Linked DNA regions of Sinorhizobium meliloti. The protein of the gene in region 1 binds, or shares a complex with, the protein of each later gene. Links are inferred from orthologs where the notes say so. Each region holds a gene or a part of one and is shown on either strand. Other genes may lie near its edges.

What was found.
Region 2: the proteins of JOH52_RS01270 (region 1) and JOH52_RS17205 are in contact, whole or in part, in a crystal structure (PDB 3ZGX), measured with the Bacillus subtilis proteins. The link is inferred for Sinorhizobium meliloti from one-to-one orthologs.

Annotation. Positions count from the first base shown.
Region 1 is NZ_JAGIOS010000001.1:259,372-263,714, forward strand. What follows is about bases 49-4,083. They hold JOH52_RS01270 (chromosome segregation SMC family protein), read right to left. Parts: upstream 3,711-4,083; coding sequence 249-3,710; downstream 49-248. Other genes in these bases: ppdK (pyruvate, phosphate dikinase), read right to left, coding at 49-51; JOH52_RS01275 (ISAs1-like element ISRm21 family transposase), read left to right, coding at 3,863-4,083. In the rest of the region: more of ppdK, read right to left, coding at 1-48; more of JOH52_RS01275, read left to right, coding at 4,084-4,343. UniProt on the Bacillus subtilis protein: Required for chromosome condensation and partitioning.
Region 2 is NZ_JAGIOS010000001.1:3,537,870-3,541,129, forward strand. What follows is about bases 309-3,260. They hold JOH52_RS17205 (segregation and condensation protein A), read right to left. Parts: upstream 2,229-3,260; coding sequence 1,389-2,228; downstream 309-1,388. Other genes in these bases: JOH52_RS17195 (ABC transporter ATP-binding protein), read right to left, coding at 309-612; scpB (SMC-Scp complex subunit ScpB), read right to left, coding at 677-1,396; nagZ (beta-N-acetylhexosaminidase), read right to left, coding at 2,301-3,260. Also shown: more of JOH52_RS17195, read right to left, coding at 1-308. UniProt on the Bacillus subtilis protein: Participates in chromosomal partition during cell division. May act via the formation of a condensin-like complex containing Smc and ScpB that pull DNA away from mid-cell into both cell halves.

The DNA.
Region 1 (4,343 bases):
CGCGCTCCCTTCGGCCTGTCCCGCGCCGAAGGTATATACCCATTTCGCCATGCCTGTTCTCCACCCGAAACAGCCGTCGACCTAAAATCAGGAACGTGATCGAATCTAAGACGTTAGAGCGGGATGCGGGCGGAAAACCGCGCACACGTTTCCTTATCCCGATCTAGACCATCTACAGTATATGTTCCGGGCTGAAAATGCACTCGGCGAAGATTTTTGTTGCAGTGCACCAAATTGCAGAGCCGCCATCAGACGGCTTCGCGCAGCCGCTCTGCCGTCTGCAGGTCTACCGAGACGAGCTGCGAGACGCCCTGCTCGGCCATTGTGACCCCGAACAGGCGGTTCATCCGGGCCATGGTAATCGGATTGTGGGTGATGATGACGAAGCGGGTCTCGGTGGAGGCCGCCATTTCGTCCATCAGGTTGCAATAGCGCTCGACATTGTGGTCGTCGAGCGGCGCATCCACCTCATCGAGAACGCAGATCGGTGCCGGATTGGTGAGGAAGACGGCAAAGATCAGCGCCATGGCAGTCAACGCCTGCTCCCCGCCGGAAAGCAGCGTCATCGTCTGCGGTTTTTTGCCGGGCGGCCGGGCAAGGATTTCGAGCCCCGCTTCCAACGGGTCGTCGCTCTCGATGAGCTGCAGTTCCGCCGTGCCGCCCCCGAAGAGGTGGGTGAAAAGCCGCTGGAACTGCACATTGACCACATCGAACGCGGCAATCAGCCGCTCGCGGCCCTCGCGGTTGAGGTTCTGGATGGCACTCCTCAACCGGCGGATCGCCTCGATGACGTCGTCACGTTCCTTGAGCAGCGCCGCGAGCCGCTCCGAAAGCTCCTTCTGCTCCTCGTCGGCGCGCAGGTTGACGGCGCCGAGCCGTTCCCGCTCGATCTTCAGCCGCTCGAGTTCCCGTTCGACGCCGCGCATATCCGGTAGTCCTTCGTCGGAGCCGAGACCGGTAAGGCGCATCACTTCATGGGGGGCGCAGGACAGTGCTTCGAGAATGCGTGCCTCGATCTCGACACGCCGCTCCCGCGCGGAAACAAGCCGCTCTTCGGCGCGGCCGCGCTTTTCGCGTACCTCTGCCAGCTCCGAGAGCGCGGTAGCGGCCTGGCGATCCGCTTCGCGTTGATGGTTTTCCGCCTCGGCGAGTCTGTCGGCCGCCTCTCGGCGCGACGCCTCCGCCTTCTGCAGCTCGTTCATCAGCGCGCGGCGCTTGTCGTCGAACTCGTCAGGCGCATCGAGCAGTTCCTCGACCTCCTCCCGCGCCTCCGCCTCGCGCTCGCGAAGCGTCGCGATGTGATCTTCGGCGCTGGCCGCCCTCGCTGCCCAGGTCTCTCGCTCCCCGGCGATGGCCGCAAGCCGCCTGAGGCGCCCATCGTTTTCGCGTGCGAGACCGTCATGTGCAGCGCGAGCCTCGGCCGCCGCCGCACGGTCGGTCGCGACTTCGGCCGTCCGCCTGCTCAGCCGCAGGTCGAGTTCTGCAAGATCCGGCTGACCGGCAGAGGCTTCCTTGGCCGCCTCGATCTCTTCGGCGATCTCCTCGGCCTGGCCTTCGATCTGGAGCTTCGTCTCGGCAAGCACCGCGCGGCGGCGCGCCAGATCGCCGGACGCCCGCTCGGCCACCGCCAGGGCATCGCGCGCCTCGGAGAGCTGCCGTGCAAGCATGCGTTGCGCCTCGCGCGAAAGCCTTAGCCGCTCGTCCTCGGCGCGGATGCGCGCGCCGGCAGCGGCAAGATGCGCCTCCGCCTTCAGCGATGCATCGCTCGCCTCCTCCGCCTCACCTTCCAGTTCGGAAAGGCGGTTCTTCTGGGCAAGTCTCAGGCCCGCAGCACTTGGCGCTTCCGAGCCGGTGACGTGGCCGTCCCATCGCCAGACGGCGCCCTGTCTCGTCACCAGCCGCTGGCCGGCCCTGAGGAGCGGCAGCAGTCGCTCCGCCTCCCCGTCGCTCTCTACGATCCCGATCTGCCGGAGCGCTCGCCTCAGCGCCTCCGGTGCCTGGACGAAATCGATCAAAGGCAGGGCGCCGGCCGGCAATGCGGGATCTTCCGCATCGTCGCCGGGCATGCGCCAGTGCGTCGGCGCCGCCTGTTCCAGAGGCGAATCGAGGTCGTCGCCAAGAGCCGCGCCAAGCGCCGCCTCGAAGCCGCGCTCGACTTTCATCTCCTCTACGACGGCCGGATAGGTGCTGCCGCCGGCCGCCTCCAGCATGCGCCGGATCGTTCGCGCTTCCGTCTCGATGCCGTTCAGCCGCGCCCGGGCCTGGTCGACGGGCAGGCGCGCGGCGGCTTCGTCGGCGCGCGCCTCGGCGAGGCTCTCTTCGACGGCGGCGACGGCGGCCTCGGCCTCCTCCAGCGCCGCCTCCGCAAGCTCGACCTGCTCTCTCTTCTCGTCCGGATCGGGGAGTCGCGCCATCTGACCGTCAAGATCGTCGAGTTCACGCCCCTGATCCGCAAGCTGGCGTGCAAGGCGAGCCTGCCGCTCGGAGAGATCGCGTAGCGCTCTCTCGATCTGGTTGCGCGCGGCCTGCGCCTCGGCGCGCTCGGCCGTAATGCGGGCGAGACCGGCTTCGCTCGCCGCAAGCTTTTCATTGGCCTCATCGAGCCTTTCACGTGCCTGAGCGCCGCGATCATCCGCCTCGGCCAGCACGTCCCGCAGTTCTTCCTCCTCCTGATCGAGGCGGGCGAGAATGCCGGCATTGTCGGCGATCAGCCGCTCTTCGCGGGCGATGTCCTCCGCAAGTTGCGCCAGCCGCCGCTGCAATTCCTCACGGCGGCGCAGGATCCGGCCGGCATCCTCCTCGAGCTGGGCGCGAGCGATCTGCAGGCGCTGCAGCCCGGCAGCGAACTTCGCCTCGTTTTCACGCAGTTCCGGCAGCTTGAGGCTCGCGACGGCCTGAGCCTTGGCGGCTTCCATCTGCGCCTGCGCCTTCTCGGCGACGAGTGCAGTGATCTGGTTCAGGTGGCTGGTCGCCTCGGCCTCCGCTTCCTTGGCCTGCACCCAGCGGGTATGGAACAGGATCGCCTCGTGCCGGCGGATTTCCGCAGACAGCATCTTGAACCGGTTGGCCTGGCGCGCCTGGCGCTTGAGGCTCTCGATCTGGCTTTCGAGCTGCGAGGTAACGTCGTCCAGGCGCTCGAGATTGGTTTCGGCAGCCTTCAGCCGCAGTTCCGCCTCATGGCGGCGCGAATGCAGGCCGGAAATGCCGGCCGCCTCCTCGAGCAGCTGCCGGCGCGCCTGCGGCTTGGCGGCGATCAGCTCGCCGATGCGGCCCTGGCCCACCATCGAGGGCGAGCGTGCACCGGTGGACGCATCGGCAAACAGCAACTGCACGTCCTTGGCGCGCGCCTCCTTGCCATTGATGCGGTAGACCGAGCCCTGCTCGCGCTCGATGCGGCGCGTCACCTGTATCTCGTCGCTGTCGTTGAAGGCTGCGGGCGCGGTGCGGTCGCTGTTGTCCAGATACAGGCCGACCTCGGCCGTGTTGCGCGCCGGGCGGTTGCCGGATCCGGAAAAGATCACGTCGTCCATGCCGGAGGCACGCATGTTCTTGTAGGAGTTCTCGCCCATCACCCAGCGGAGCGCCTCGACAAGATTGGACTTGCCGCAGCCGTTCGGCCCGACGACCCCGGTCAGGCCACGCTCGATGACGAATTCCGTCGGTTCGACGAAGGATTTGAAGCCGAGCAGGCGCAGCCTGGTGAATTTCATGAGGAGCACGCCGGGGCAGCGACAAGCCGGCACCCCCCTCTGCCCTGCCGGGCATCTCCCCCGCAGGGCAGGGGAATCGCATTTAGCAAATAAGCGGTTGTTTTGTTGCGGCAAATCGATTCTTGGAGTTCTCCGCTGACTTGGAGGTCTCGATGAGTAGATTTGCCGCTTGCTTTGAAGATTTGCCCGATCCGCGCGGTCGCAATGCGCGCCATCCGTTGACGTCGATCCTGTTCATTGCCGTTGCGGCGATTGTCTGCGGTGCGGAAAGCTGTACCGATATGGCCGATTTCGGCGTTGCCAAGAAGAAATGGCTGAAGACAATCGTGCCGCTGCCCTATGGCATTCCCAGCCATGACACCTTCTCCACCGTCTTCCGCCATCTCGATCCGGATGCCTTTGACGCGGCCTTTCGCCGTCTCACGGCGAGCTTTGCGCAGGGTCTCGAAGGGGTGGTAGCGATCGATGGCAAGGCGGTGCGCGGTGCCTACCGGCGCGCCGCCAAGGCCACGCCACTCCACTTCGTCAATGTCTGGGCTGCCGGTCCCGGTCTGGTCATCGGCCAAAAGCTCGCGCCGGGCCGCAATGAGGTGCAAGGGGCTCTCGATGCGCTCGCGCTGCTGGCACTGGAGG
Region 2 (3,260 bases), 3.3 Mb from region 1 along the record:
CTCGCGCAGTATGGCCAGCGTGTCGGCGCGGATAGAATCCTTCAGGCGGGAATCGAGGCCGGAAAAAGGCTCGTCCATCAGCAGCACCGCCGGCCGCGGCGCAAGTGCACGGGCCAGCGCCACGCGCTGCTGCTCGCCGCCGGAGAGCACATGCGGATACCGCTCGGCATAATGCAGAAGGCCGACCCGCTCCAGCGCGGCATCGGCCTGCAGCAATGCCTTCTTCTTCGGCAATTCGGTCAAGCCGAAACAGACGTTCTCACGGATGGTCATATGAGGAAAAAGGGCGAAGTCCTGGAACATCAGGCCGACGCCGCGTTGCTCGGGCGGAACGAAGATGGAAGGGCCGGATATTTCCTGTCCGTTCAGCAGAAGGCGCCCGCCCGTCTGCTTCTCGATGCCCGCGGCGATACGCAACAGCGTTGTCTTGCCGGAGCCGGACGGTCCGAGCAGGCAGAGCACTTCGCCGGCTTCGGCCTTGAGCGTTACGCCCTTGATCGTATCCTTGGAATGGTAACGATGGCTGATATTCTCGAATGCCAGGTTCGCTGCGAACGACACACCCGAGCGCCTCGTCATCGCGACGGCGCCGTTACGCGCATCTGAAACCATGCTTGCATTCCTCGACCCGAAGATCCCGTTCTATACCTAAAGCCGATATCCATACTCAGGATTTTTAATCGTCTTCTTCAGGCTTCGGTGTCAAGAGGCCCAGTTCTTCGAGGTCCATCTGGGTGATGGGATCCTCGTTTTCGGCAAACTCATCGTCGCCGATCGGAACCGGAATGTTCAGATGGGAAGGGACACGCCCGGACAGCAGGCCGGCCCCCTTCAGTTCCTCGATGCCGGGAAGATCGCGGATCTCTTCGAGGCCGAAATGATCGAGGAAGTCTCTCGTCGTGCCGAACGTCACCGGACGCCCGGGCGTGCGCCTGCGACCGCGGAACCGCACCCATCCTGCCTCCATGAGCACGTCGAGGGTACCCTTCGAAGTCTGGACGCCGCGGATATCCTCGATCTCTGCCCGTGTCACCGGCTGGTGATAGGCGATGATCGCCAGCACCTCCAGCGCCGCGCGCGACAGTTTGCGGACCTCCTGCTCGTCCGTATTGACGACGAAGGACAGATCCGCGGCAGTGCGGAAGGCCCAATGGTCGGCGACCTGAACAAGGTTGACGCCGCTGCCCGCATAACGGTTCTTGAGCCTCGCCATCACGCTTCCGACGTCCACACCGCGCGGCAGGCGCCCGGCGATATAGGCTTCTGAAACCGGTTGGGCGGAGGCAAATACGAGGGCCTCGGCGATCCGCTCGGCTTCCTGCTCGAGCCTCGGATCGAAAGAAAATTCTTCCTCGTAATCCTCGTCACCGGGCAGGAATTTCTGGGCTTCAGCCACGCGCCGCCTCCATCTCCGCCAAGGTTGCCGCATCGAACGGATTTGGCCCGCGCCGCAGATAGATCGGCGTGAAGGCCCCTTCCTGACGGATTTCCAACCGCCCTTCGCGCACCATTTCGAGTGACGCCGCAAAGGAGCTCGCAATCGCCGTCGCGCGCTCCTTCGGGCTTGTCATGTAGCGGATCAGGAAATGGTCGAGCGCCGTCCAGTCGTCAAGGCTCCCGACCATTCTCGCCAGGATCAAACGCGCATCGCCGAGCGACCAGACATGCCGCTTCTCGATCGTCACCTGGGTTATCGCCTGACGCTGCCTGAGCGTCGCATAAGCTGTCAGCAGGTCGTAGAGCGAGGCGTCATAATCGGACTTCCTCTCCGTGACGATGTGCTCGGGCGCACCGCGCACGAAGATGTCCCGGCCGAGGCGGTTCCTGTTCACGAGTTTCATCGCGGCGTCGCGCATCGCCTCCAGACGTTTCAGGCGGAACGCAAGCGCCGAGGCCATCTCCTCGCCCGATGGGCCTTCATCCTTTGCCGGCTGAGGGATGAGCAGGCGCGACTTGAGATAGGCCAGCCACGCCGCCATGACGAGATAGTCGGCTGCAAGCTCAATACGGATAGACCGTGCCCGCTCGACGAAGGCGATATATTGTTCCGCGAGCGCCAGCACCGAAATGCGGGAAAGATCGACGCGCTGGCTGCGCGCAAGGTGCAGCAGGAGGTCCAGCGGACCTTCGAAGCCGGCGATGTCAACGACGAGCTCGTCCTCGTGCAATCCGCGACGGGCAGACTCGTCCTGCCACAAAGGCTCCATCGGCGCCTTCGCGGAAGGCATTTCCTGCCTTTCGTCCGATTTGCTCACGACCCTGCCCTTTCAGCAACGGACCCGCCCGCCAGGCTCAAGAGCCTAGGCGAGCGCAAACATTGCGTTGAACTCCGCGCGCAGTGCAGCTTCGACTGCGTCGTCCGGTTCCCGGAAAGCGGCCTCGGCAGCCCTCGCCCGGCGGAGCCTCTCCCCGGAGAGAACCGGAACGACATCTGCCACGGCCTTCATTTCTTCCATAATGCCGTGACAATGCAAGACGAGATCAAGACCGGCGGCGATTATTCCGCCGGCACGTGCCGTCATGTCGCCGGCAAGCGCATTCATGGAGACGTCATCGGACATCAGCAGACCGTCGAAGCCGATGTGGCCCCGGATGATCTCGCGCACGACTTTCGCAGAGGTCGTCGCCGGGTTGTCCGGGTCGATAGCAGTGAAGACCATGTGCGCCGACATGGCCATCGCTTCGTCCTTCATTGCCGCGAAGGGCAGAAAATCGCTGCTCTTCAATTCATCGAGACCGGCGCTGACGACCGGCAGGTTGTGATGCGAGTCGACGAAGGTCCGGCCGTGACCGGGCATGTGCTTCATCACCGGCAGCATGCCGCCCGCCTTCAAACCTTCGCTCATCGCGCGACCGATCGCGGTTACCGTCGCCGGGTCATGCCCGTAGGCACGATTGCCGATCACGTCATGGCTGCCGGGTACCGGCACATCGAGTACCGGCAGGCAATCGACCGTAATGCCGAAGCGCATCAGGTCGAAGGCATGCAGACGCCCCATGAGCCATGCGGCACGCAGGCCGAGTTCCCTGTCCCGCCGATAGATTTCACCGATGGCCGCGCCGTTCGGATATTGCTGCACGAGCGGCGGGCGTATGCGCTGAACGCGACCGCCCTCCTGATCGATCAATACCGGGGCCCGGGGGCTGCCGATGCTGTCACGCAGGCTCGCCACCAGGTCGCGGATCTGCTCTTCCTCGCCGATATTGCGTCCGAACAGTATGAAGCCCCATGGGCGCTCGCCCGCAAAGAAGTCGCGTTC